DNA from 2 places in the Desemzia sp. FAM 23989 genome. Region 2 is predicted to be linked to the other one. Evidence: riboswitches for the same ligand, from Rfam matches in the RefSeq annotation. Region 2 holds a riboswitch; the other holds the start of a gene.
What was found. Region 2 has a riboswitch for magnesium ahead of mgtE (magnesium transporter). Riboswitches for the same ligand answer to the same signal wherever they lie in the genome.
Positions count from the first base shown of each region.

Region 1: another riboswitch for magnesium. It lies ahead of ACEN36_RS02355 (cation transporting ATPase C-terminal domain-containing protein); the one in region 2 lies ahead of mgtE (magnesium transporter).

Region 1 is NZ_JBGQQT010000002.1:154,959-174,233, reverse strand. Features, by position in the region: gene ACEN36_RS02365 (AraC family transcriptional regulator) at 1-783, opposite strand, end outside; partial or broken gene ACEN36_RS02360 (MFS transporter) at 952-2,430, opposite strand; M-box (ykoK) riboswitch at 2,728-2,893, shown strand; gene ACEN36_RS02355 (cation transporting ATPase C-terminal domain-containing protein) at 3,311-3,670, shown strand; gene ACEN36_RS02350 (hypothetical protein) at 3,667-3,864, shown strand; RNA gene ssrA (transfer-messenger RNA) at 4,048-4,415, shown strand; gene ACEN36_RS02340 (Cof-type HAD-IIB family hydrolase) at 4,756-5,538, opposite strand; gene ACEN36_RS02335 (histidine phosphatase family protein) at 5,608-6,288, opposite strand; gene ACEN36_RS02330 (fructose-1,6-bisphosphatase) at 6,557-8,524, opposite strand; gene ACEN36_RS02325 (hypothetical protein) at 8,643-8,786, opposite strand; gene ACEN36_RS02320 (hypothetical protein) at 8,946-9,107, opposite strand; gene ACEN36_RS02315 (extracellular solute-binding protein) at 9,292-10,557, opposite strand; gene smpB (SsrA-binding protein SmpB) at 10,838-11,296, opposite strand; gene rnr (ribonuclease R) at 11,316-13,694, opposite strand; gene ACEN36_RS02300 (alpha/beta hydrolase) at 13,698-14,441, opposite strand; gene secG (preprotein translocase subunit SecG) at 14,599-14,835, opposite strand; gene ACEN36_RS02290 (alpha-amylase family glycosyl hydrolase) at 14,965-16,644, opposite strand; gene ACEN36_RS02285 (hypothetical protein) at 16,871-17,026, shown strand; gene eno (phosphopyruvate hydratase) at 17,557-18,858, opposite strand; gene gpmI (2,3-bisphosphoglycerate-independent phosphoglycerate mutase) at 18,976-19,275, opposite strand, start outside.
Region 2 is NZ_JBGQQT010000025.1:16,361-27,360, forward strand. Features, by position in the region: gene ACEN36_RS11645 (ABC transporter ATP-binding protein) at 1-576, shown strand, start outside; gene ACEN36_RS11650 (hypothetical protein) at 581-2,230, shown strand; gene ACEN36_RS11655 (YdhK family protein) at 2,842-3,432, opposite strand; gene ACEN36_RS11660 (alpha/beta hydrolase) at 3,691-4,617, shown strand; gene ACEN36_RS11665 (alcohol acetyltransferase) at 4,652-6,061, shown strand; gene ACEN36_RS11670 (DUF6320 domain-containing protein) at 6,058-6,726, shown strand; gene mgtE (magnesium transporter) at 6,829-8,202, opposite strand; M-box (ykoK) riboswitch at 8,545-8,709, opposite strand; gene ACEN36_RS11680 (MalY/PatB family protein) at 8,867-10,054, opposite strand; gene ACEN36_RS11685 (bacteriochlorophyll 4-vinyl reductase) at 10,184-11,000, opposite strand, start outside.

The DNA.
Region 1 (19,275 bases), on a different contig from region 2:
ATTAAAGTGCGCATCACTTTCAAATCCGCAATCGTAAGCTATTTCTTTTAAAGTCTTTTTAGCTCCGGAAACTTCTATTTGAAATTTGGCTTGAACTAAACGGTAATCCATTAAAAATTCCATCACAGAATAACCAGTAGATTCTTTGAAGACGTGGGAAATATATGATTTGCTGATATTTAATTTTTTTGACAGTTTCTCAATAGTGATTTTTTCAGTAAAATGCTGTTGCAAATAAGTCGCGATTTTTTCAGCATACTTATCTTTTTCGCTTTTTATTTCTTTCATCCACACGATTGGTTTGCGCTTTGCTTGATAGACTTTCAACAAAAACATGCTTAAGACGAGTTTTATCTCTGCTTCCTGCGTAACTGTAAATTCTTCTTTAGATAAATCAGCTAATTTTTTACCCAATTCGATGATGTTATTGTAGCACTCTTGATCTTCAATGCGAAAAATTTGGTGTGGAAAATCTCTGAACACGTCTAATAAATAAAGAGCATTTAATTCTTTCAGACTACTCTCTATCCAAGCGGCAGAAAAGTGAATCATACTGCGTTCATATAATTCGCTCTCTTCAAGCACATGTGGTTTATGAAGTTCCGTGCCATCTAAAGCAATGATATCTCCTGGTTGCAAATCATAAATTTGATTATTGATCAGGTATCTGCATTTTCCCTGATGGAAAAAATACAGTTCATATTGCTGGTGGGAATGATAGTTAAGACTATAGTATTGGCCTTTTACATGTACCAAAGCATTTATTTTTTCTGGAATTATCATTTAGATCATCCTCTAATTTCCTATTCAATCTGTCCTTCTTTATAACAAACAATAAGCTGTCAAAATTGACTCAGAAACTTATTTGAATTCATTGTAACAAAAAAGACGATAAGTTCCATTTTCACATTGGTACTTACCATCCTTTATTAAAAGCTTTATTCTGTTTCTTTATTTGCCAGCATTTCTTCTTTCTTCTAAAACTTCTTGAATTTCAGCCATTCGTTTGCTATCTAATTCATAAAATCTCATAGCGATTAATGAAGCAATCCAAGCAAGAATCAATAAACCAATGAACAACAACATCGTTACCCAGAAAATATTTTCTGTATAGGGAGTTTCCGTTGTGGGGAATACTTCAGTAAAGCCGACCCAGGCTAAAGTAATACCAATAATGGTTTGTCCAAAAGAAGAAATCATTTTATCCACAAATGAGAAGATCGTTCCCATTACACCAGGTGCATAACGGCCTGTTTTATAGGTTTCATAATCTGTAATATCTGGAATCATTGGAATAACAATCCCACCTGATACTGTTTTCACACCATTACCTAGAATAAACAATACTAAGAAAGCGATTGTCATGAATCCCTTGTTGTCAAAGCTGATTTGAGAAGGATCTCCTAGTAACAATAGAGCAAATAGCGCAGAGTAAATAATGATACATGCCCATGTTGCAGTTACTAAAGCCTGCTTAGAACCTAATTTACGAGCATATCTTGTACCGATTTGGATAATAATCAAAGAAGGAATCATTGTGTAAGCTGATACTTGACCATACAATCCATAATCCCCGATTACGACACCAAATAACAAGACCATTACAATAGCATTATTTGCAACTGTTAAGGCTAACTTATCAGTTGCCGCAGCAACAATCAACATTTGTAAAGGTCGGTTCCCTTTTAAAATCCCAAACATGTCTTTTAAACCAATTTTTTCTTGTTTTCCACCTGTACCAAAATTTTCTGTTCTATCGTGCTTCCAAATACCAGCAACTGCCAGTAAAGTTAACACTCCTACCATTAACACTACTGTGATAACAAATTCAGCAAAGAAAGCTTCATTAAAACCACCATGTTTTGGTTCTAGATAATTTGATACATAAACAGCAGCACCAGCAAAGAATAAAGACGTATAAGACAAATCAAATGTAGAGAATAATGGCCGTTGATTTGGATCATTGGTTAATACCGACTGGCCAGATTTTGTACAAGCTGTCTGGAAAGTGTACCCAACAATATAAATCAAATACAACACTATAAATTAAGCCAAACGTAAGTTTTCTGGAATTAAATGATTGGTAAAAAACAATAATAACGTGGTAATGGTCATAACAACATAACCAGAAATCATAAACGGTCTGAATTTCCCTAACTTACCATCAGTTTTATCAATCCAAAGACCGATAATTGGATCAGTAACACCATCCCAGAGACGACTAGCTGTAATGAGCGTTGAAACTAAGACAGTTCCTAATCCAACAACTCCTGTTGCATAATAGGATACAAAAGTCATTAAAAACATAAATGCGTTTGTTGCTGTATTATTTAGTGCAAAAGCTCCAATTTGCCAAACTTTAGCTGTCCGATATTTAGCAGGCTTTCTAGTAGCCAGATTATCTGGATGTACATCAATTACTTTTTCCATTTTATTCACTCCCATTCTTCATATGTCACAACAGATACCGCTTTCATTTCATCTCTAACTAAACCATCTCTTCCCCTTTCTTATTCTTAATGATATTAAAGCAACACAAGTATCGTTATACGATACCAATTTAATAAATATGATACTAGTATATCAGCAAATGAAACTTTTTACATTGACTGTGAATCCGTAAGTATTACTTAAAGATTGACTGATTAGGCTTTTTTAAATGATTATTTTTCTTCCATCAAACTTGACTTATAAATTTTTTTGAACTAGCATGGCAAACGAAATGAATAAAGCTTCTGTTAGACGAGGCTCCTATATGGAAAAACGCTGCTGCACAAAAACGTCGAGAGACACCAATGGGTCAACAGGAATGATCGACGCAAGGTCATTCTTAACGTAGCTGTTGAACAATCTACGCCATATAGTGCTAAAACTCAACGATGGAGAAGGCATAATGTTTTTTTAACATGCAAAAAAATATTATCTAGATATGGAATGTTTACCCTTTATTTGGATTGGGTATTCAAGCATATACTCTGTCGTCAGATGGGGTGTATGCTTTTTTTGTTGTTTTGCATTCTGTACAACGAAGGTAAATTATCATATGGAAACCTTACAGATTCGTTTCAAAATAAACGATAAAAATGAGGTGAAAGGTATGGAACAAAGCTCTGCTAGTGATTGGAAAACTAAAAGAGAAATAAGTCATGCTACCATAACCCATTTTATTCGGCTGATGATGTAGCACGCTTATTTTCCTTTAAGTCAAGGAGGAAAACATAATAGTAAACAAAAAAATTCTATTTATACCGAAAAAAAATCAAAAAATAACCAACTAAAAGAAATCGGTTATCTGACAGAAAAAACTTTTTTGGCACGATTACACACTCAAATAGAAGGGCTCTCTATCCAATTGCTCGTTCAAAATCTGATTTATGACGTTGCACAATTAGCCATTCCTTGGGACAAAATGGATTCTGAAAATCTCATGGAACCAGCTACTTGGAAAACTGCTGATTTGCTGAAATTTACTTTCAGCATTGGACCAATCAGTTCCATTTTTGATATTTTGACTTTCTTGTTGATGTGGTTTGTTTTCCAAGTAAACTCTGTGCAAGATGCACCTTTTTTCCATTCAGGATGGTTTGTTATCGGATTGATTACTCAGACAGTCGTTGTGCATATTATTCAAACGAAAAAATTCCATTTATTCAAAGCAGAGCTAGTATGAGTGTGATTCCTTCAACACTAGCTGTTATTGCAGCAGCTATCTGGATTCCTGGTAGCCCGCTAGGTACGTTTTTTGACTTTGTGGCTTTGCCAGTAATTTACTGGAAATGGATGATTTTAATTATTACAGCTTATATCGTTACAACTCAAATCGTTAAAGACATTTATATCAAAATCAACAAGCAATGGTTATAATGGACTTGCATGACAGAAAAGAAAGTTTTATAGTCTGCTTAAAAGGCAGCTTAAGCTTTCTTTTTTTTATTTCCGGAGCGAACATACTTTCTTTTGATTAGTAGATGTGGTATGATAGTTGCAGAGTTAGATAGATGACTATTATAGTACCTTAGGTACTAAGTCTGTACTCCCTTTTATTTCGGGGGCGTTACGGATTCGACAGGCATAGGTCGAGCTTGGATCGCGTTTCGTAGGTTACGGCTACGTAAAAACGTTACAGTTAAATATAACTGCTAAAAACAATAATAACTCTTACGCTTTAGCTGCGTAATAACAGCTTAGTGTAGATCCTCTCGGTATCGCCCATGTACTCGAGTAAGGGTCCTATAATCAGTGGGATACACTAAATCTTTCCGTCTGCAAGATTTAGAAGAGATTATCAGACTAGCAAAGTACGATGCCTGTTGTGCGGCTAATACTAAGCGAACTTTTAAGTAGTATAACTATAAACGTAGACGTCTAGGTGTCGTTATGTTTGGACAGGGGTTCGACTCCCCTCGTCTCCATACAATAAAAAAGCAGCAAATACTGATTTGTCAGTATTTACTGCTTTTTTTGTTTTCTAAACAAAAGCTGTTGTGGTCAAGTGGTTCTCCCCTATTCTAAACGCTCCTTTAAAGGGTTATTTATGAACAGAGGACTAAACGTTTCAGCCATTTTGTGTATAAAAGCTGATGGAGTAAATTGCTATGATGATAAGCTTAGTTTGATCATCATCCAGAGACACTGAATGATGATCATTGCAGTTTGAATCACCATAAGGCAAAATAGTGGACTATCCCCCACCATGCAACAAATCCCATTCACAAAAGTGCGAATGGGATTTGCTTATCGAAATAAATACAACTGCTAAATTAAATTGTATTTTTTCAAACCTTCTATAATGCCGCCTTCTACATTGCTAAATGAGGTAACGTAATCAGCTACTTCTTTTACTTCATCCACTCCATTTTGCATGGCGATACCATAATCAGCATAGGCAATCATTTCTCTATCGTTTGGACCATCTCCAAAAGCATACGTTGGAACATTTTCAAGGCCTAGTAATTTTTCTAATTCTTTGATCCCAGTTGCTTTGGAATTGTTTTTAATAATAGTGTCTACGCTATACGGTGTATTGCGGTAAAAAGACAATTGAGGAAATTTAGAACGAAAATCCTCATCGTAACTAGGATCATCATTAATAATCAGCGCCATCAATACTTCTTCCTTCAAATGAAAAGCAGCATCCACTTCAGGTGGTTTCGTATGGATATTTTTATAAGCGGTGATCATTGTTTGAGTATCCTTCGTCGTGCGGATCTTATCATGTGTGTACATAGATAAAGGAAAGTCATACTTATCGGTAGCAGATTTCAATTCATTCATCAATTTTTTCGGAATAGCACTTCGGTATATTTCCTTTCCTTCATAAACAATATATTGGCCATTCAGTGTAATAAAAGAATCTATCGGGCTATTTTCCAATACATGTTCAATCTCAATCGGACTGCGGCCAGTCGCTACAAATGGAATAATATTTTTTCGCTTCATACTTTCTAATGCTTCACTGATTTCTTGATCCAACTCTGATTTAGCATTCAATAACGTTCCATCTAAATCAAAAAATACAAGTCCTTTAGGTGTAGTCAATGCTGTACCTCCATATTTGTTGTTCATCCAGTTGTACTCAACTGAATGTGTATAACTGATTTGCTCAGCTTATTCTTTCAAATCTTTAAAGTGTCTGACTTCATTGTATTTTTCCAAATGGTAAGCACCATTTTGATAAGAAGCAATAGAGACACTTGCGTTTAAAAGAGGTTGCGGATTTTCTAGCTCTGCTACTAAATTATTCAGTAAGTAGCGGATGGTATTTCCATGAGCCACTACCAATACTTTGTCTCCAGTATCACGATGTTTACTGATCAGTTTCATCAACCCTTCTTCAATTCTGGTCCAGAAGGTTAAAAAATCTTCTGCATCGTGATACGGATCAGCTTTTTTAGTCGCATTCATTCGTTCGGGAATGCTTGCCTGTGCAAACATTTCAGGAACGGAAGGATAATTCAGTTCTTGGTTGATCGTTTCCCAAGCGACGTCTACATTTTCACCTTCAAAGAAACCAAAAAAGACTTCCCTGAATTCCGGCATCATTTCAATTTTTAAATTTTCAGCCTGTTTATTTTCTTCTAAAATAATACTTGCTGTTTGAACCGTACGGCTTAAGTCACTTGTGTACACTGCATCAAATTCTACATCCGCTAATCCTCTAGCGCTACGATACACATCTTCCGTACCTTCTTCTGTCAATGGTGTGTTACTCCACCCTTGTATCTTTCGGTAATGATTAAAATACGTTTGTCCATGACGAACAAAATAAAATGTACAACCTTTACTCATTTTCATTTCCTCCAGTGCACTGATTTCAGAATCTTCTATTTTTATTGTAACAGAAAGCCGTTATAAATTAATGAAAAAGAGTTTTTTTATTCGTTAAATAAATACAATACATTAAAAACACTCTTTGTTTTATTTTTGATTTTACCTCAATTGTCACATAAAGCTGGTTGGCTATTGTTTTGCCAGCTTCACAAACCAAAATAACTGTTTCCTACCAGTTAAGTAAGAAACAGTTATCTTGGTTACTGACTCCATAAATGGACATCATTTATTTTATGTTCTCTGGGATATCCCCGTTACGGTAAGCATCGAGCAACGCTTTCAGATCAGTTACTTGATCTTGCAGTTTTTTACCGATATCCGTTTCTTTCACTTTCTTTCGTTCCAATTCTTTATCTACCACTCGTCGGGTAGAAACAATGTCTATCTCATTCTCGATCGCTTCCTGAGGAGACGTGAAGGGTTGATGAGAAACCAGCATCATTCCAAACGAATTATACAGCAACGTATATCCAGCTAAACCTGTCGTTCCTTGATAAGCTTTTGAAAACCCACCATCAATGACCAACATTCTGCCATCTGCTTTGATCGGATCTTCTCCTCTTTTTTCTTTTACCGGTGTGTGCCCATTGATGATGCGACCTTTAGTCGGATCTAAGCCAAATTCAGCTAATATCTTTTCACAGGTCTCAACTTCATTGCGCATACGGTAATAAGCATTTTTCTTTTCTTCATGACAAGCCTTGTCTTTTACATAATAGCGTTCAAAAGTCGTCATTTGGTCTTTCCCAAATAAAGAAGAAACAGGTCCTGTCCACAAATACCAAACTAAATCTAAATACTTATGGTTGTTGCTTCTGTTTTGATACAAAAATCCTTTTCTTACGGCATCTTCAAACTTATCCAACAAAGAATGTCCATAGACATAGTTGCCTCTTATTTCCATTCCCATAAAGCTTCCATCTTCATTCAACGGAATACACCCATGGAACAATAAATTATCATTGTATGTCAGATACATACTTCCTTTATTGATCAAATAAGAAATGTGTTTTTGTAATTTCCCACTGTTTTTAAAACCTTCTGTTAATTTATCCACAATCCATTGTTCATCATCTGTTAATTTGAACGGGTCTGTCGGATCGATGGTGGGAAAGTTGGTGCTCAATAAAGGATATTCTTGTCCTCTAATGGTGATGGTGCCATTTTCGTAATCAATTTTGTTTAACAACAGACGGTGTTCCAAATGAAACTCTGGATGTCTTTCAATAATGGCTGCTTCTAATTTAAATTGAATAACCGCAATAGCTTGATGAATCTTTGTATTCTGAATAATCTCTTCTTTTAAGATATTGGTCTCAGGATTCACTTTAGGCGCAAAACAACTGTCAGCATCTCCAGTATACGTAGATTCCGCAAAGTTGGACAAATAGCGCAATGAGATTCCATAGCTGTCTTCTAAAATATCTAAGTTATTGTAGCGTGCAGAAATACGGATCACATTTGCCATACACACTTCTGAACCAGAAGCAGCTCCGATCCATAAAATATCGTGGTTTCCCCATTGAATGTCAACGGAATGATGGCGGATCAAAGCATCAATAATTTTATCCGGATAAGGACCTCTATCGTAAATATCTCCCACCACATGCAAGTGGTCAACAACTAAACGTTGGATCAAATAGGACAATGCTGTAATATACTCTTTCCCTCTGTCCAATGAGATGATACTATCGATGATCTCACTGTAATAATTATCTTTATTTGAAAAGGTCCCATCTTTAAAAAGCAATTCCTCTGTAATATAAGAGAATTCCTCTGGCAAGGATTTCCGTACTTTTGATTGAGTGTACTTGGAGCCAACAAATCGGCACAATTCAATTAGTCTAGAGATAGTGATGCGATACCACTCACGTGCTTCTTCTTCCGTTTCAAAAGTTTTCATGATATCTTCCGTTTTTTCTTCTGGATAATAGATTACTGTCGCTAACGTGTTCATTTCTTTTTGGGTCAATCGATCAGTAAAAATCTCTCCAATCTTTTCTTTGATATTTCCCGAACCATTTCGCAGGACATGTTGAAATGCATCATATTCCCCGTGGATATCACTAACATAGTGTTCTGTTGCTTTGGGTAAATTCATTATGGCTTCTAGATTGATGATTTCAGAAGTCGTTGATCCGATCGTCGGGTATTCTTTTGCCAACATCGTTAAATATTTATTTTTCATTTCCATTTCAACCGCCCCTTTCTTTTTCACCTATACCAATTAGTATAGCATTGTTCTGGTTACCTGTTGATAAAAAAACAAAAAAACTACGGCTGTAGTTTTTTCGTTTGCTCTTTGGATAGATTTATTCAGGTACTGCCAAAGCTTCAACAATAGAATCTTCAATCTTTTCTGGAGTCGTCAGAGATGCGAATCGTTCCATAATTTCTCCATCTCGCCCAATTAAAAACTTCGTGTAACTCCATTTTTTTCTTCCTTTTTGTTTCATTCACTAAATATTGATATAACGGATGAGCTTTCGCACCATTCACCAATACCCTTTCAAACAAAGGAAAGTAACCCCATATTGAGTAGAATAAAAAGCAGCAATCTCTTGTCCTTCTAACAGTTCTTGGTTCATGGATTGATAGGAAAAAAAACTAGTACGTTAAAACTCTTGTTTGATAGTTTGATGCAGTTCTTGCAACCCTTCCAGCTGTGGAGCCAGTCCACATTCACTAGCCCTATTCACAATCAACAACGCTTTTCCTTTGTATTCAAACAGGGAAACTGTTTCTTGATCGATTGTCTTTACATTAAATTGATACATACACATTTTCTTTTTCCTACTTTATCACATAACCGTTAAAAAAGCACAATATTGTCCTTGGCACTTGAAAGTAAAGCCAGCACACTAAAAATCTAAAACCGCTAACACCTGCTTGGAAAGTACCCAACAGATGCTAGTGGTCTGTTTAACCTATCATTTAAATCTTCATTTTATTCTAAATGGCTCACTCGTATTTCTGCTCAATCAGTTGTTGAATCACTTCAACGGTATCATTAGCAGATTCTTCAGCTGATTTATTTCCAGATACAGTATCAAAAATCATATTTTTAGCATTGTCCCATACTTCTGCAGTTTGTGGAATATTTGGCATCGGATTAGCATTTTCGTATTGTTCAACAACAGCAGCTTCTACTTCTGTTCCTTCTTCAAGCAAAACTTGTCTAGTTTCTATATTTGCTGGAATTTGTTGAACCATTTCATAGAACGCTAGTTGGTTGTCATGTGTTGTGATGTATTCCAACCATGCCTGTGACAATTCTATATCTTCCGAGTAGTTACTGATGACCCATCCCCTGCCTCCAGCAAAAGGTTGATAGTTCTCCCCATTGGGTAAAGTAGGGATCGTCGTTACTCCGAAGTTTACTCCGCCTTCTTCATAATTAGCAGCTCCCCAAGGCCCATTAATGACCGCAGCTGTTTTTCCATCGATAAATGAAGTATCTATAAAGTCTCCCACTGTTCCCTCATCCTGCATTCCTTGTGGCCATTGTGCATACCATTCAGTAAGGTACTCCAATGCTTCAACAGACCCTTCATTGTTCAAGCCAACGTCTGTCGGATCTGTGCCTTCATCGCCAAATATATAACCCCCGTAGCCTGCAAACAATCCATATGAATAATAGAAATCAAGCCAATTGGCTAAGAAGCCGGTATTTTTTCCCTCTTCTATATCAAAATTGTATTCTTCATTTTGCATCAGTGCTTCTAAATCTTCAAATGTAGTAGGCTCTGTTTCTACCAAATCTTTGTTGTAATAAAGGACTAATGTTTCCAATAAGTATGGTATGCCATAAATCTGGTCATCCACAGTGACTTGTTGAATATCCGTATCATTAAAACGCCCGTCATCTGGTACTGTTACAGTAGCCAAGTGCCCTTGTTGAGCCAATTGGCCGATTCGATCATAAGGAATCATCATCACATCTGGTCCAATTCCAGCCGGACCATCTAAAGGCAAGGCTTCTGCCTGCTCTAATTGCTCACGGAAAACAAATTCTACTGTCACATCATGTTCTTCTTCAAAGTCGCCTTTTATGGACTCAAAATAATCTGAATAAATTTCCTCTATCGATACCGTCAAAACCTTTTCTCCTGAGTCTCCTGCATTTTCCTGACCAGATTCACCGGAATCATTGTTTCCACAACCAGCTGCCCCTAAAGCTCCTGCTAAAAACAAACCAGCCAGAGCTCTTTTTACTCTTATCTTCATCACCCAATCAGCCCTTTCTTTTTTATGTCTCCATGATAAGCGTACACAAAAATGATAGCGATTACAAAAAATAAGCATAAAAAATCAGCTCACCTGTCAAACGTTTCATCTCATATCCTACTATTTTTCCTCTAAATAAGTGGTCGAAATAAGCTATTATGTAAGATAAGTCTAAACCGTTATATCTCACGAAATATACAACATTGTGTCAGTGGATAAATTAAAAAATCTGAAAGCCGGGATATTTCCCCTAACTCTCAGATTTTTCATGCTGCTATTTCTAACGTGCTTTCATAGCTCTGTCTATTTCTCGTTTTTGATCTTTCCGCTTCAGGTCTTCACGTTTATCGTATTTTTTCTTCCCTTTAGCGAGACCGATCAATACTTTGGCATACCCATCCTTGATGTACACTTTTAACGGAATCAATGTATAACCACTAGATTTGGTTTCCCCAATCAAACGAGCGATTTGTTTTTTGTGCATCAACAATTTGCGCGTACGAACCGGATCATGATTGAATACATTTCCTTGTTCGTATGGACTAATGTGCACATTTTGAAGATAAACCTCGCCATTTCGAATAGTAGCATACCCATCTTTTAAGTTGATGCGGGCGGCTCGTATCGATTTAATCTCTGTCCCTTTCAGAACAATTCCAGCCTCAATGGTATCTACAATGGCATAATCATGTCTTGCTTTTCTATTTTGGGCAAGAACTTTTCCGCTGCCTTTTGGCATAATCCTTTGCCTCCTTCACTCATTTTTTACCTTTTTTCTTTCCTTTCTTTTTCGCAACATCTTTATAGAAAGGTTGATTCTTTTTCGTTTTGTCTCTTGAAGATTTTTTCCCTTTTTCAGTCGCTGTTTTTTTGCCTCTTCTATGCTGTTCTTTAGAAGGGCGTTTCGTATCACGCTTTTTGTGTTTTCCTTTTTGAGTTTGACTCGGATCTGCTTTTACTTCCAGTTCAGGATCTGAGATCAATTCAAAATCGATTTCGCGTAATTCAGGATCTGCTTTGGTCACTTTGATTTTAACTTTTTGACCAATACGGTAAACAACCCCTGTACGCTCTCCGATCAGCATCAATTGTTCTGGGATAAAGTTAAAATAGTCATCACGCATAGTTGAAATGTGGACCAAGCCCTCGATCGTATTAGGAAGTTCTACAAACAGACCAAATTTAACCACTGATCCAATGACACCTTCGTAAATTTCTCCAACTTTATCTGCCATAAATTCCGCTTTTTTCATCGAGTCGGTTTCACGTTCAGCATCTACAGCTCGTCGTTCCATTTTCGAACTTTGCTCAGCGATTTCCGTCAGCATACCTTCCCATTTTTTCTTTTCAGCTGTTCCGGTACCATTTTCTTCATAGGCACGAATCAGACGGTGTAAAATCAAATCAGGGTAACGTCGAATAGGCGATGTAAAGTGAGAATAATATTCAGCCGCTAAACCATAATGTCCTAAAGGCTCCACATCATACTTAGCTTGTTTCATACTCCGTAACATCATAGTCGAAATAACGGCTTCTTCAGGCTTGTCTTTTACTTCTTTTAGCACGTTTTGCAACGCTATTGGTGTGACGTTTGAACTTGAACCCCTCATACTGATTCCGAATGCTGTTACAAACTCCATGAATTTTTGCATGCGATCACTGTCTGGTTGTTCATGTACACGATAAATTAGCGGAAGATCCATTTTAGAATAATGTGCAGAAACGGTCTCATTTGCAGCCAGCATGAATGATTCGATCAATCGCTCGCCCACACCGCGTTCACGAACCACAACATCTAATGGATGCCCCGATTCATCGACTACAATTTGTGCTTCGGAAGAATCAAAATCAATAGCTCCTCTATGCACACGTCGATTTTCAAGAATGTGATGTAATTCGTCCATCAATTCAAACATATCCAATAAATCAGCATTTTTTTCGCGTACTTCAGGATCTTTATCCATCAAAATAGCGTTCACGTCTGAATACGTCATTCGGCGGTAAGAACGGATCACACTTTGGAAAATCTCGTGACTGACGATTTCCCCATGAGAATCAATTTCCATTTCACAGCTCATAGTCAATCTATCCACATTTGGATGCAATGAACAGATTCCATTTGATAAACGTTGCGGCAACATAGGGATAACACGATCCGTTAAGTAAACACTTGTTGCACGTTCAAAAGCATCCCCATCTAATGGTGAATCTTCTGTTACATAGTAGGAAACATCCGCAATATGGACTCCTAAATGATAATTTCCATTTTCTAAGCGACGTACCGTTACAGCGTCATCCAAGTCCTTGGCATCAGCGCCGTCAATGGTGATGACGACTTCATTCCGTAAATCTTTCCTGCCTTCAATGTCTTTATCAGAGATCTTATCCGGTACTGCATCCGCTTGTTTCAGTGCAGCTGGAGAAAACTCTGTTGGAATCCCATTGTCGTAAACAATCGATAAAATATCCACACCAGGATCATTTTTATGCCCAATGACTTTTTTAACTAGTCCCTGCATGCTTTGAGTGTATTCATGATCCGGATAGTGGGTAATTTCTACAATGACGACTGACCCATCTACTGGTTTTACCCCTTCCGCTTTGATAAATACTCGATAACTGTTGAGCTTTTTATCTCTAGGATCAACGTAACCATATAATCCAGTTTCTTCAATACCTTCATCACTATAAGCCCAGAATTCGCCTACTAACTGAGTCAAGTTGCGCTCTAAAATAGCCGTGATTTTCCCTTCAGGCCCTTTGTCATTCCAAGGTTCTGCAGGATTAACGATATCGACACTGACTTTATCTCCATCTAAGGCAAAATTGGTTCGATTAGGCGGAATATAGATATCCACTTCTTCATCTTCGATCGATACAAACCCAAATCCTCTATCACTCGCTCTAAAAACTCCTGACAATACCGGATCTTGTTTAGGTAATTTCAATTTCCCGCTGCGAGTAAGAAAAAGCTGCCCTTCTCGTTCCATTTCAGCCACTGTAGTGACCAATTCTTTAAAATCTTTCGCACTGCCTTTATTTAAACCTTCACTTAAATCTTTGATTTCAAACGACACCGCTTTGTGCTCATTCATATAAACTAAAATTGCTTGTTTTAAGACTTCTTTACTTGTCATTGATTATCCCCCGTTCCACTGCAATGCAGTTAGGAAGTTAAGTACGTCTTGTTCTAATTCCTTACGTTCTGGCCCTACTGTTACTGCATGCGGACTATTTTCGTACCAGTGAAAATCAACATCAGCATTAGTAAATGCATCTCTCAATTCATACGCAATGTTGCTATCGATCAATTCGTCTTTTCCCGCTTGACCGATAAAGATATTTTTCTCCACATTTCCGTAATGAGAAGCCATTTCATCTACCATATCACGAATACCCGCCAATTGTTTGTCCAGCTTATCTTCTAATTCAGGAAGTCGTTCTTGGATGGCTTCTGTTGATTCCCCTTTTTTTTGCTTTAAAATCTTCATTAAGTTCAAAAACTCTTTTCTAACGTTCGAGGTTTCATTATGGATAGCAGGTGAACTAAATGTACCACTAGCCAGTAAATCTTCCTCCAGCATCAATTTAGTGGCTATAATGCCGCCTAACGACAAACCGAATGCCACAACTTCTTGATGTCCTTCATCTCTTAAAAATTGCAAGGCTTTTTTAGCATCCTTTACCCACTCTTGGGGTGAATGATCTAATACCGTTTCTAGATCATCCGTCCCATGACCACTGAATGTGGGACTGTAAACCGTATAATGTTCTTTCTCTAAAGCGCGCCCTAACATACGAACGTCATTTGGCGTACTGCTGTATGCATGAAACAACAGTACAGCCTTTTCTCCACCTTTAAAATAAAACGATCTATCTCTCATGTAATGTCTCCTGCTTTCTTTCTGATACTTTTATTTTACTTGAAATTGCACCATATTCCTATCAATACACTAAAAAGGTTTGCTGCGATTGATTGGTGATGTTGATAGTACGAATATAAAAAAAGCTGCCTTAACATATAGGCAGCTTTTTAAGTATTTAATTTGCGGATAAGTATGCTAAAGCAAGAGCTAACACGATAAACAACGTTCCTAGAACTATTGTGATCCGTTTTAACACAGCTTCAAATCCACGTGATTTTTGTTTTCCAAATAATTGTTCTGCTCCTCCACTTAAGGCACTGGAAGCACTGTTTGTTTTGCTTGGCTGCATGGCAACAATAATAATCAGTAACACAGATACGATTAATTCAGCAATTAAAAGTGTATTGTACAACTTCATTGCCCTCCCGTCTAGCTTTTCTTCTATCATTCACTTTAACATAACTCGTTCAAAATTACTAGCAGAGTTTCGAGTTTTTTATAGCTGTTTCGAGTTTTTTATAGCTGTACGACCACACTTCTGTCATCCGTTTATTTCATATAAAACGACTACTCCATATGGGCCGAGCTCTAACTTCCTGTCATCTACTCGATTGCCTTTATTCGCCAAAATGACTTCCGCTGCTGCACATTCACTGCTCATCTTTAGTGTTTCTTCCTTATCCGAAAAATTACAATACACCCATCCTTTTTTCTCTCTGAATGACCTTTCATAAATAAACAACGTTTCTGGCGAATCATACAACCTGTAATTCCCATGTGTAAACAATTCTTTTTTCTTTAAAGCAATCAATTTTCGATAAAATTGGAGAATACTTTGTTCGTCTTCCTCTTGTTGCAAGACATTATAATGCTTTTCTCGATTGTACAGGGTCCAAGGAGTGTTTCTTTCAGTAAACCCTATTTTTTCACTGTCTTCCCACTGCATGATCCCTCTAGAAGTAGCGCGAGAAGTCAGACTCAAATGCAGCATGATTTTGTCATGGCTCCAACCAAGCTTTTCCGCTTCTTTATAAAATTCACTAGCCTTTTCATCGTCCATTTCTTTCGCATCGTCATAAATAAAATTCCTCATCCCTATTTCTTCTCCATAATAGATAATCGGAATCCCTTTTTGTAAATACAATAAGGCTGCTGTCATCATTTGGCTGTTGTTTCTATAAACTGTAGTGTTCCCATACTTGTGTTGATGCCGAGGTTCATCATGGTTGTTCCAAAATAAAATCGGCCCTCCCTTTTCAGAAACCGCTTCTTGAAATTCTTTTTGATTCTGTTTGAACGCTCTTAAATCTAACGGTGCCCATTGCATCTCTTTATTTAATCTGTCGTCCAATTGATCCGTTTTTTCTGGAAAATGCTTCAGCGTAATAATTTTATCTACTCTATCCTTATCCGGATCGGTATATTGCCGTGTAATTTCAGCGTCTGCACTAGTCGCTTCCCCCATTAAAAGAATTTCTTTTTCGTGCTGCTTTACAGCAGAGTTGATTTCATGGAGGTAGCTATCCAGTTTTTTTCCATATTCTACCATTTCTGTACCCGGTCCCTTTTCATCTGGGTGATCGGGGAAATTTTTATCCACAGATAAATAAATAAACGCGTCTAATCGAAAACCATCAATGCCCTGTTCAATCCAATAGTCTAAGACTCCCAACATTTCTTTACGCAACTGTGGATTATCCCAATTTAAATCAGCCATACTTTGCATAAATAAATGCAGATAAAACTGCTCGCCATTGTCTTCTTTTGTCCAAACCGTTTCGCCTAATTCTGCTGTCCAATTCGAAGGATACTCTTTCCCTTCAGGTGTATCCGCCCAAATATAATAGTCACGATAAGGGTTGTCTTTCCCTTTTAAAGCTTCTTTAAACCAGGGATGTTCTGTGGATGTATGATGCAAAGGAAAATCGTATATTAGCTTTAACCCCCGTTTATGAGTTTCATCAATCAATTGCTTTCCTTGTTCTTCCGTCCCAAATAAGGGATCAACTTGCTTGAAGTCTATGACATCATAACCATTGTCCTCTTGATTAGACATAACCATAGGTGTAATCCATAATGTATTGACTCCGAGGGATTGAATGTAATCTAATCGCTTGATAATCCCTGTAATGTCACCAAATCCATCTTCATTGGTGTCTTGGAAACTTCTTGGATAAACTTGATAAATTATCGCTTCTTCCCACCATTTTTCATTTGTCATTTTACCACCTTCTCTTATTCTGAATATTTACTTACTTTTATTCTAACAAGCTTTTCTTTAAAGGTCATTTATTCTCCCTTACACTACTTATTTATCATCTACAAAAAATTCCATCATTATCGCAGAAAGGTATCCTCCCCAGTGACAGGAGCAAAGTTTGCTTCTCTATTTTTCATGGCATTACTGCTGGTAGATTTGTTTGTAGTTTAATATCGGAAGTACTTTCATGCCGCCAATTTTGGGTTATCTGTTTAATATTTTAACAGTTCAACTCTTGCCGCTGTATTTATTGTTCTCTACATTATCAATGATGTTTTCATTTGCAAGAGTGAATCAGATCGTACAAGAAACCAGACAGGAAATGAACGTTTTTACAAAATAGTTTGTCATGAATTACAATAATTGCAAAACCCAAAAGAACGCAGAGCCAAATCGGTCTGCGTTCTTTTGGGTTCTACAAGATTTGACGTTGATAAGTAAAAACTAAATTTTCGTTTAATTCAAAACCTTTTAGAAACGCATGCTAGAAATTTCTGGAGGACTATGGGGTTGCTTATAGCCATGAAAGAAGATGCAATAAGTTCTACGCTGCGCTTCGCATACCATGCTTGTAAGTTGCTGAAGCAACAACAATCATGGCAAATTACTTAGCGTTAGGCTTTAGCCGTTACGCTTAGTTTGATGCTTGCAAGCCTGGAGACGCGGGTTTCGGCTCAAGGCGGTTCCCATGGATTTCCATAAGCAACCCCGTAGGCCGGAAGAAATTTCTTTACCAACGCCAGAAGATGGAGAACCTTCTTTTGCTCCTCTCTTAAGAACAAAAAAAGCCATCTCACTCTACCAATTGTAGAATGAGATGACTATAAAATTTTCTCAACAGTCTAACTAACTTAAACAGAAAACACGGTTAAATTATTTGTTTTTTAGGTTGTAGAAAGCTTGTAAACCTTGGTATTCAGCTAATTCGCCTAATTGGTCTTCAATACGTAACAATTGGTTGTATTTAGCGATACGGTCAGTACGGCTTAATGAACCAGTTTTGATTTGACCAGCGTTTGTAGCTACTGAGATATCAGCAATTGTTGAATCTTCAGTTTCACCAGAACGGTGAGAGATTACAGCAGTGTAACCAGCTTTTTTAGCCATTTCAATTGCATCAAATGTTTCAGTTAAAGAACCGATTTGGTTAACTTTGATTAGAATTGAGTTACCGATATCTTGTGAAATACCTTTAGCTAAGATTTCAGTGTTTGTAACGAATAGGTCATCACCAACTAATTGAACTTTATCGCCTAAGCGTTCAGTCAATAGTTTCCAACCTTCCCAGTCGTTTTCATCCATACCGTCTTCAATAGAAATGATTGGGTATTTATTTACTAATTCTTCCAAGTAGTCAACTTGTTCAGCAGCAGTACGTTTAGCACCGTTTTCGCCTTCAAATTTAGCGTAGTTGTAAACACCGTCTTCGTAGAATTCAGAAGAAGCACAGTCAAATCCAAGGTAAACGTCTTTACCTGGTTCTAGACCTACTTTTTTGATAGCTTCAAGGATAGTTTCTACTCCGTCTTCAGTTCCTTCGAAACGAGGTGCGAATCCACCTTCATCCCCAACTGAAGTTTCTAAACCACGTCCGCTTAAGATTGATTTCAATGCATGGAAGATTTCTGCTCCCCAACGTAAAGCTTCTTTGAAAGTTGGAGCTCCAACTGGTAAGATCATGAACTCTTGGAATGCGATTGGAGCATCAGAGTGAGATCCACCATTAATGATGTTCATCATTGGTGTTGGCAATACTTTAGTATTGAATCCACCTAAATATTGGTATAAAGGAACATCTAGGTAGTCAGCAGCTGCACGAGCAACAGCAATAGAAACACCTAAAATAGCGTTAGCTCCTAATTTAGCTTTGTTTGGAGTTCCGTCTAAGTCGATCATAGCTTTATCGATAGCCATTTGATCACGAACATCGAAACCGATGATTGCTTCTGAGATAATGTTGTTTACGTTATCTACAGCTTTTTGAACACCTTTACCTAAATAACGGTCTTTGTCTCCATCACGTAATTCATGTGCTTCGTGTTCTCCTGTTGAAGCTCCTGAAGGTACCATTCCGCGACCAAAAGCACCGCTTTCTGTGTAAACTTCAACTTCAATTGTAGGGTTACCGCGTGAGTCTAAAACTTCTCTTGCTAAAATATCTGTAATAAATGGCATTTTTTTTCTCTCCTTTGAGTTATCAAATAGAACCATGAACAACTTTCTCGTTCAAGTTCAGTTTAGTTAATTTTAATGTGGTTTGCAACTAGTATCCCACGATTACGCAGGTTTTCTTTAATCTTTAACGATTAAAGATTCCCCAGTCATTTCTGCTGGTTTTTCAATATTCAGTAAATCTAACATAGTAGGAGCAACATCTGCAAGACGGCCGTCCTTGCGTAATTCTGCACCCTTTTTAGTGACGATTACTGGTACTGGCACTGTTGTATGTGCTGTATGTGGTTCCCCAGTTGGTGTGATCATTGTATCTGCATTTCCGTGATCAGCGAAAATAACAGCATAACCGCCTTTTTCAATAATAGCGTCAACGACACGTCCCAAATTCTCATCAACTGCTTCAATAGCCTTGATAGT
Region 2 (11,000 bases):
TTGACAGACCATCGCTTGGCGATCAAAAGCAAAATCGGTTATGTGCCGGATTCGCCAAATATGTTTTTACGTTTGACAGCAACGGAATATTGGAATCTGATGGCGACTGCATACGAGGTGACACCTGACAGCTATCAAGATAAATTGACGGCATTGCTTGAGTTGTTCGATATGACAGAAAATCAATACGGAGTCATCAATTCTTTCTCACACGGGATGCGACAAAAAACGTTTATCATTGGGGCCTTGCTGTCGAATCCGGATATTTGGATTTTAGACGAACCGATGACAGGGTTAGATCCGCAAGCAGTGTTTGATTTAAAAGAAATGATGAAGCAGCACGCTGCTGCAGGCAATATCGTCTTGTTTTCGACTCATGTATTGGATACGGCGCAACAAATTTGCGATCATATCGCTATCCTTAAACAGGGAGAAGTCTTGTACGATGGAACGATTGAAGATTTGCAAGCCCAAAACGAACACCAATCTCTTGAAACCATTTATTTGAAAATGGCGGGCAGACAACCAGGAGAAAATCCAACTGCTGTTTCAGTGGAACCTGAAGGGAGAGGATGAACGTATGCGGATGAAACAAACGGTGGAGTTGGCTAAAGTCAATATGATTTACGCTAATCCGCAGATGATCGAAAAGCGGCGTAATAAAGAGGTCAAAAAAGGAGCCCCTTCTAAGTTATCGGCTTATACATACATCCTTGGACAAAATGTTTTATTGCTGGCTATTTTTATCTTCTTATTTGGTTTTATGTTTTCCAATATAGATCTGGTCCACTACCCGGGCATGTTTACGTCTTTTATGGGCACGATTATTTTAATGTCTGTGCTCCAAGGCTTTTACCTGATTTTTAATCTTTTTTACGATTCAAAAGACTTGTCCCATTATCTGCCGCTCCCTTTTAAAGCGAGTGAATTGTTTGCAGCAAAAGCAGCTGTGTTGATTTTTATGCTGCTTCCATATTTGGTCCCTGTTTGGATTTTGATGTTTTTGTTAGTGTTGGATGCAGGGAATGCTTTGCTATTCTTGCTGCCGGGTTCAGTAGTTCTATTTTTGCTGATGATAACAGTAGTTTTAGCGTTTTCGATTGTACTGGTGCATCTCATTACGAAGCTGCCTTTGTTTACACAGCACAAACAAGGCGTAATCACTGCTTTATACAGTTTATCCAGCATTGGAATGGTGGTATCGGTCTATTTCCTTTCCAACCGAGCGACGACATCTGCTGAAACAGCTCAAGGGATCATTCCGGATATGTCTGTGATTCCTTTTCTAGGAGCATTCCACCAGATTTTTTTAACTCCAGGAGATGCAGCAGCTTGGGTTGGTATCCTGGGTTGGGTAGTGGTGTTGGCAATTCTGGCATTTGTGGTGATCAGATGGGTTGTGCCTTCTTTTTATCAAGCTGAACATGCCGTCTCGACAACATCATCCAGCCGTCCCAAGAAACAAACCAAAAGGAAAAAAAAGGGAGTTGCTGCTCAGCATCCTGCTTCAGTCAATCAGACCTTGTTTAAATACAATCTTGGAATCATTCAGGATGGAACATTAATGATGCAATTTCTGAGTTCAAAACTCCTATTGCCCTTGGTGGTGATCGGACCGACTTTAGTTAACAGTCCTGATTTAGCGGCTATTCCAACATTATTTTGGCCGGTATTTTTCTTTGGCGGATTTATTTATACGTTTTTCACCTTAAATGCGGTGTCGATTGTCGGAGTCATCATTTCTTTAGACCGGGAAAACTTCTTGTATCTCAAATCACTGCCATTTTCAATGAAGCACTATTTAAGACAAAAATTTCTGTTTGCCTTTGGTATTGAACTGATCATTCCGGTGTTATTGGCGATCGGATTAATGGTATTCCTTCAAGTCCCGTTGTTGTTTGCAGTACTTTTCTTAGCCGGGCTTGTGATCGGAACTCTTGCACTGAGCCACTTTTATTTTGTACGCGATTATCGATTGCTTAATCTGGATTGGCAAAATCTAACCGAACTCTTTAGCAGAGGAGCTGGAACTTGGGTTCAAGCCATCAGTATTTTTATTACTGTTTTCTTCGGTGTCTTGGCTGTTGTGGGTGTTTCATTTATTTTATTGGCTTTGCCGCCAATTGGCCAAATGCTGTTTTCTGCTGCTATTGTTCTGGTGCCCCTGAGTCTTTCTGCTGGGTTATTGGTGAGATACAAAAAAACATTTTGGAAGCAGTTTGAAGATTAAGCTGGAATAGAGATGATGTAGTGGATTCTGTGGGTTACTCCATGATCTAAAGCAAAGTAAAATCCCTTTTCGCTAATGGGCAACCATCAGCGAAAAGGGATTTTGTTGTGTTGCAGAGTAGAAGGGGGGCTATTTAATGATTCACAGCTGATTATAAGTGGAATTATGAAGAAGACGAGAGATACTTAAAGATTCGAGGTTGGTTACATGTGTGAATGTGAAGTAGAGGTGGTCTACTTAATAATTCGAGGTTGATTACATGTGTGAATGTGAAGTAGAGGTGGTCTACTTAATAATTCGAGGTTGATTACATGCGGGAATGTGAAGTAGAGGTGGTCTACTTAAAGATTCGAGATTGATTACATGCGGGAATGTGAAGTAGAGGTGGTCTACTTAATAATTCGAGGTTGGTTACATGCGGAATTGTGAAATAGAGACGTTCTACTTCACAATTCGAGACTATCAATAAGCTGAATTAGGAAGTGGGACCTGATCACCTAGTAATCACCTCCTGATTATAGGTACATGCGGACTTTTATATGACCAAGGGAGTAAATGAGTGATATGAAAAAAGGCTATCTCATATTGAGACAACCCATTCTGTTTATCACCTATTCAACGGGAGCTAATTCATCTTCGGTCAACCATTTATGATTTTTCACAGTCTCACTGCCATCAGTAGGCTGGTAGTCGACCATGTACACCGTAGTTTGATTGGCTGCATCAATAGTAGCAGCAGCTCCTTGCATGCCTTCCATGTGCATAGCTTCCAAAGTGACTTCAGTACCTGGCTCTAGAGCCGAGTCCCCAGCTTCTGCCATTTCTTCATATACAACCCATTTATGATTTTTTACACGGTCGCCGCCGTTCGTTGGATCATAAGATACTTCATAAGCAACAGTATCAAATGCTCCTACAATAGTAGCTTCTGCGCCTTTCATACCAGGCATGTGTCCAGATTCGATCATCACGGTATCGCCAACTGCATAGGTGGGATCTTGTGCTTCTTGAAGTCCTTCTGGAATGTCGCCAGAGTCGTCATGCATCATGTGTCCCATATCCGATTCTTCCATAGAACTTGATTCCTCGATTGAACTGCTGGACTCTGAGGAATTTGTTTCCGCTTCTTCTGTTGTAGAACAAGCGGATAAAGCTAAAGTAGTAGACAGCGCTAAAAATGGTAAAAAGTTTTTTCGATTCATAACTGATTCCTCCTATCAAATGTAAACAGAAACGTTTACATTCGTAATCAATTAACAGCTTAACAAGAATAGTAGGAGAAGGTCAATAAATCAGCTTTATTGAGTTGATTGTTTCAAATTAGGCTCAAGTCTAGTAAAATAAAAGCAAGTAGAGCTCTGTTAGGAAAAAGGGCCAGCTGATAAAGGCTGAGATTTATATGCGTGTGTTAATGGATAAACAGTAAAAAGCACGTATATAAATATAGAAGGAGTACACTGATGAATCCCATTTTTAAATTTGTGTTGAAAATGATGTCTTCCCCTAAAATCAATATGCAGGAAGATTATGAATTTGTACGAAAGATGCAGCAGATTTTTTCTAAAAAACCTAAGAAGGGATACATCATCTTAGATCAAAAAATTTATTCCAAGGATCAATCTCACGATATCCCTGTTAGAGTATTTCGCCCTCAAGAGCTGCGGCACGATGATGCTTTGTTATTTGTTCATGGTGGAGGATGGGTGACTGGAAACATCGATACGTATACAAATACTTGTATCAATATGGCCGATTTAACAGGGAGGGTAGTGTACTCGGTAAATTACCGTTTAGCTCCTGAATATCCATATCCAGCCGGGTTAGAAGACTGCTATCAGGTGGTGGACATCTTGCTGAATCATTTGGAAATGGCACGATTGGCAGATGTTTCTAAGTTGACCTTGATCGGAGATTCTGCGGGAGCCAATCTGATAGCTGCAGTGTCGCTGTTACTGCGAGATGAAGGCAGGATAGTACCAGCAAAGCAGATATTGCTGTACCCTGTCACGTATTGGGATCACACAGAAAACTCTCCTTTTGAATCTATTCGTACGAATGGATATGACTACGGGTTGACCGCCAAAAAGATGCAAGAATATATGGAATTGTATGCTCCTGAATTGGCAACGCGTCAAAGTCCATATATCTCTCCTTTATCAGCTGATGATCTGACAAAACAGCCGGAGACACTGATTGTGACAGCTGAGTTTGATCCGCTTCGCGATGAAGGAGAAGCTTATGGAGAAAAATTACGAGATGCTGGAAATAAAGTGAGGATCCATCGAGTAAAAGAAACCGTTCATGGGTTTATTACGTACCCAAAATTCGTGGAACCGGTAGTTGAAACGTATGAGATTATCAATGAATTTTTAAGTACTGATCGATAAAGGGAAAGTTTTAGTTGTTTGGAGGTGAGTCAGTTTGAAGAAGAAGGAAACGACCAACCAAAAAGGATGGGTGCGACTAGACAATGCTTCGAATATTTTTTTAGCAGCCATGTCCACCACTGATACCAAAGTATTTCGGTTGAGTGCGGAAATGGAAAATGAGGTCGATTCCGTCCTGCTGCAACAAGCGCTTGAAAAAACGTATGCACAATATATGCTGTACCATAGTGTGTTAAGAAGAGGAATTTTTTGGTATTACCTGCAACAGACGACTATTCAACCGCGAGTAGTTCCTGATGTATTGACACCTTGTTCGCCGCTGTATCATTTTGATCAAAAAGAGTTATTGTTTCGTGTGATTTACAATGATAAGCGCATTCACTTGGAAGTGTTCCATGTTTTGAGTGACGGAACAGGAGCGCTGTGGTTCTTTGAAGATTTACTGAAAGAGTATATCTTATTGCGCCATCCTCAAACGCAAGCAGAATTAATGAAAGAACAACGGGAAATCCAGCAACAACACTTAGAAGACAGCTTTGTCACCCATTTTAGCCACAGTGAACAACAAAATTTTACGGACTCAGCGCAATCTGCTGTGCGCAGTTTTGTGAAAAGCAGTAAAAATGCTGCATTTGAATATGGACGAAAAGCGAGAAGATTGATGTGGGCAACGAAAAGAAGAAAACGTCGGAAACGGAAAATACATCGGATAACCGGCAGGAAAACAGCCGATAATCGAACAAAAATTATTGAATTAGAGATGCCGGTGAAAACAGTACTGAATTTGGCTCATGAACAAGATGCTACGCTGACTATGTATTTGATTGCTGTATACTTTGAAGCTATTCGAGAAGCCAGTCCACATTTTCGTTCTGGGGAAACGATCGCAATATCCGTTCCGGTAAATTTAAGACAATTTTATCCTTCCGATTCAGCCCGTAATTTCTTTAGTACCGTCAAATTAAAATACACTTATCCACAAGAAAAAGAAGTGGATATCAATAAAATCTGTGATACTTTGACGAAACAAATGCAGCACCAGCTGAGCAAAGAAAATTTGGAAAAACGGTTAAGCCGATTGATCGCATTTGAATACAATCCATTTAACCGAGTTATTCCGCGTCCGTTAAAAGATGGTGTGTTAAAAATCATCAATTTCTTTAACAACCGAAATTTAACAGTGGCTATGTCGAATCTCGGACGAGTGTCATTGCCGCAATCGATGAATCCCTATGTTCATGCGCTTTATTTCCACACGTCTGCTGTCAGACCCCAATTTTCTGTTATCAGTCATGGTGGAACTTTGACGATTTCTTTTACGTCGCCTTATTTAGAGACAGAGATCCAAGAAAACTTTGTTCGGAAACTGACTAAATCTGGGGTAGATGTAACGATTGCTGCAAATAAAGTGACAGCTTCAGAATTAAGAGGTGATGAAGAGTGAAACGATGTTCGCATTGTCAGGTAAATATTAAAGGTGACTGGTCGGAATGTCCGCTTTGTCACCAACAATTAGATCCGGTAGAGTCAGCAGAAGCTGCAAGCAGCCCTTATCCGGATATTCCTTTACGTTTCAATAAGAAAAAAGTTTTCAAATGGATGATGTTGGCGTCTGTAGTCATTATTCTTGGGTTTTATACAGCTGGATTTTTCTTTCCTGATCCCTTGAATGTTTGGCAATGGTCTTTATTTGGAATCGTCAATTTATGGTTAGTTGTCTTGATCATTATCCGTAAACGAAGAAATATAGCTAAAGGAATCGTTTATTTGATCATATCTGCTTCACTGGTCTGTGCGTATTTGGATTATATATCGGGCTGGAGTGCTTGGTCTACCACTTATGCGATTCCGCTGATCTGTACATTTGCTACAATAGCTATGTTTTTCGCGGTCCGAATCGTTCGCTTAAAAGTGGAAGATTATGTGTTGTATCTGTTGACTGCAACGCTGCTCGGATTTATGCCGACGACATTTTTGTTTTTAAATTGGACAACATGGCTGTTCCCATCCCAATTGTCGCTTTTATTGAGTACCTTGATGTTTATCTGGATCACCGCTATACACGGAAGAGCTATTATCACAGAACTGCAAAAACGCGCACAAATTTAAGGAAATATTCTCAGAAACAGTAACAAAGCTTCTTTTCAATTTAGTTATTGAAAAGAAGCTTTGTTTGTAAGGGATAAAAGAACAACTTGAGTAGTCATACTGTTATAAAATATGAAGCAGCTCAGTTGCTATACTAAAATAAATCAGCAATCCCAAAGCATCGTTGATAGTGGTGATAAAAGGACCAGAGGCAATTGCTGGATCGATGTTCATTTTGTGAATAACAATTGGAATAGTCGCGCCAACTACTGTGGAGAGACTAAGTGTGAAGAAAAGCGAGATGCCAATGATCAGTGCTAAAATGAGATTCCCATAGAAGAGACCTGCTACCACTCCCAATACTGTTCCAGCGACACCTCCAATCATTGTACCTGCTAGAAATTCTTTCCAGATCGTCTTCCAAAATTGTTTCCGGTTTCTTTCCTCTCCTTGGGAAATATTCCGTACAGCTATGGCAAGTGATTGAGTACCGACATTTCCGGCAGAGTCCATGATAATAGGAATAAAAGCAGCAAGGATGACTACTTGGTTGAGTGTTTCTTCAAAAGAACTGATGAGAGAAGCACTGATCATTCCTAGGAAAACTAGGATGATAATCCATGGCATTCGAAGCCGAGCCATCTCAAAGGCACTTTCTTCTCCTTTTTCTATTTTTTTCGGATTTTTTCGAATAGCTGAAAATTCATTAAAATCTTTCTTAGTTTCTTCGACTAAAACATCCATGATGTCATCTACAGTTACGATCCCCATCAGTTTATTTTTCTGATCCAAAACGGGGACAGCCAGCAGATCGTAATCTTGAATGATTTGAGCCACCTCTTCTTGGTCATCGTAGATTCGGACGAAAGCCAGTTGGGTATGCATGATATCCGCCAGCTTTGTTTCTTCCGAATGAAGGATGAGATCCCTTAGTGATACGACTCCGACTAAATGATCAGCATCATCCAGAACATAGAAGTAGTAAACCAATTCTGTAGCTTTCGCAATAGTACGAACTAAATCAATCGTTTGTTGTATAGTATGTTCAAGAGTAACCACTACCATCCCTTTGGTCATTATTGAACCAGCAGTCTCTGGTTCATAGGAGAGCATTTCTTCCACTTTTTTCCTCTCTGTATCTTCGAGTAAGTTAAGAAGAACTTTTTTTTCATCTTCATCAAAATAAGATAAAAAGGCCACAACATTATCTAATTCCATATACGGAAACAAATGGGCGGTATACTCTGGCGAGAATACCTCATAAGCCTCTATTTGATCTGCTGGATCCATCCATTCGAACAATTCTGCAAATTCTGCTGGGCCTAGAAAGGACTCTATTTTCTTTTTCTTTTCAGGATAAAGTAAGTGAAACAGTTCTACTTGGTCTTTTAGATGGAGTTTCAAGAAGAGTCTCCGGAATCTCTTCCGATTGTTTTCTTTAGCAGCTCTAAAGACAGCCTCATAGTAATTATTTTTTCTAGTGTCTATTTTTTTCATTCCGATCATTCCTTTCGGGAAGGTTTACTAGATGCCATTCTTTTTTTTGTATCGTTAATTCAAACTTTCTCCTTCGACTATCCGAATTCGGATCCATATAAACCACCTCCTTAAAAGAATTCGTTCGTTAAAAAAATAGAGAACGTTACTACTTTAAGCGTTTAGTTCTATAGACAATGGCCTCCATTTCACGATAAAAAAGTGCCTCACCATGAAATAGCGAAAGATCCCAACTCTAGAATGAACGCTAAAAATTTATAAAACAAAAAAAGCACGCCCCCGAAGAGTGTGCAAAAAGACTGCCTGAGCAGCACGTTTCAAAATGGTTTATTTTGTCTATTTTCTGCACCTCTTCGTTGAGTTTTAGCTCTGTACAGCATAGGGATTGCCCCAGCTGCATTAAGAATTTCCTTAATTCGAAAATTCCTGTTAACCCATTGGCGTCTTTCGACGTTTCTGGGCAGCAGCCTATCTCTCGTACAGTAGCCTCACCTAACAAGGTTATTTACTTTTTATCTACGGACCTATTATAGAATATTGTTCACTTATTTACAAGCTTGCTTATTTGCTGATACATGACTGTTTCTTGCTATCCAAAATTTATAATACCGTACACCATAAATAAGGATACAAACCACTAAATGTGGTTTGCATCCTTATTTGACTAACGGTATTTCTTCATTGTATGAACTAAACGCTCAAGTGCATCCATCAAAATTTTAGTAGGCACAGCAAGGTTCAAGCGTTCAAAACCATTGCCTTCAGTCCCAAAGATGTATCCTTCATCCCCAAATACCAAAGCTTCCTTGTGCATAACTTCTTCGAGTTCACTAGCCGAAAGCCCAAAAGCATTGAAATCCAGCCATTGCAAAAACGTTCCTTCTAAATCAAATACCGTTACTTCAGGCAATTCTTGGTTTAAATAGCGTTTCAATTCTTGATGATTGTGCCAAATCAGTTCTTTGAATTCCTTTAACCAAGGTACGCCTACGGTATAAGCCAATTCGGTAGCTTTTAACCCAAGCACATTTGTTCCGCCATCCAAACCCGTGACTTCCATATCCTCTAAAAATCGTTCGCGCAAATTTGGATTGGAAATAATGATGTTGGAGTTTTTTTGTCCCGCTAAGTTAAAAGACTTGCTGACAGCTGTAGCGGTGATACAAATAGAAGCTGCGTCTTCAGTCGCTATAGCCATTGGTGTATAAGAATGCCCGGGCATGGTGAGGTCATGATGAATTTCGTCTGCCAAAACAATTACATCATTCGCCACACAAATATCTATCACTTTAGCCAATTCGTCTTTGGACCACACTCTTCCAACTGGATTATGAGGATTGGAGAATAAGAGCAGTTTATTCGCAGGGTCTTTTGCTTTTTTTTCCAAATCTGCGAAGTCGATTTCATAATGTGTCTCTTTTTGGATCAAGACACTTTTCACAATATGGCGTTCGGTTTTTTCGATGGCTGCATAGAAAGGGTAGTAGACAGGTGATAAAAGCAATACGCCATCTCCTGGATCAGTGAATGAACGGATAGTAGGATAGAAGGAGGTGACTACACCAGGTATAGTCAGAATCCAATCGTCTTCAATTTCCCAATGGTGCTGGATTTTCATCCAATTTTTTACAGCCGATAAATACTCTTTGGTAGGTAGGTCGTAACCCAAAATAGCTGTTTCTAAAAATTTTTGAAGCCCTTGAATAATTTCAGGCGCCATTTTCATATCCACATCAGCGATAGATAAAGGATAAATGTTATCATCTAATGAAGGATTCCAGTCATGCATTTGTTGCCATTTAGCGGAACCTGTATGTGATCTGTTGACAGCAGTAGTAAAATCATAAACCATAATCGCAGCCTCCTAAAAAGTCTAGTTATCTTACAAGTATTCTAACATAGATAGTCTTTTACACAGAATAGAAACTAAATTTGTGGACAATATCGCGTGTAGGAAGCTATTATTCTGTATTTATGGAGTTTAAACAATTTTAGTATTATCTGTTGATGTAATTTCTTCAAATTCGGCTTCAATGATTTCTAAATCTTTATTAAAATTACCTTCTTTATAATTTGAACTGTAACCTTTAATTAATTCTCTATTTAACTTCTTCGCTGCTAGCTCCATGGTAACAGCTGTAAGACCACCAGAAGCTATACCCCCAATAACAGGAATAGCTTTTGAAGCCGCGCTTGCAAGTCCTTTTTTAGTTAGTGTTTTTGAGGCAACTACTTTTGAGATATTTTTTATAAATGGATACCAGAGTGTTTTAGTTAAGGCTGTTGTCATAATTTTTTTTGAAGCATATTTTGCTGCGTTTGTACTCGCTACGCGTAATAAAGATGCAGCACCTTGTGCGCTGAACATTGTACCTAAAAATAAAACTAAACCGTCAATCTTCAATTCACCATCTTGATCAATAATATTTTCATAATCATAGATGTAGGCAAGCTCTTGAATAAGCCTAATAGAATAAATCATGTTCTGCAAAATATCTGCGGGAATTGTTCCTGCCATGGCCAACCCACCAGGAAGACCCGAGACAAATGAAAGACTGGAGCTTCCAATGACATTTTTGTGAATGCGGACTTTGGCCATGGTTTCCTTTTCTTTTAAACTAATAGTAATACTCCCGTTGCGAATCTCATCTTCGCTAACACCATAAATTTTTGATAAAAAATCAATACGGTTAACATGTGCCATAGGATTATTCAAAATAGTTTCTAGAAGTTTCATTAAATCACCAGATTGAATAGCTGGAATCAACGAACTACCTGCTGCCTGTTTTTCATTATTT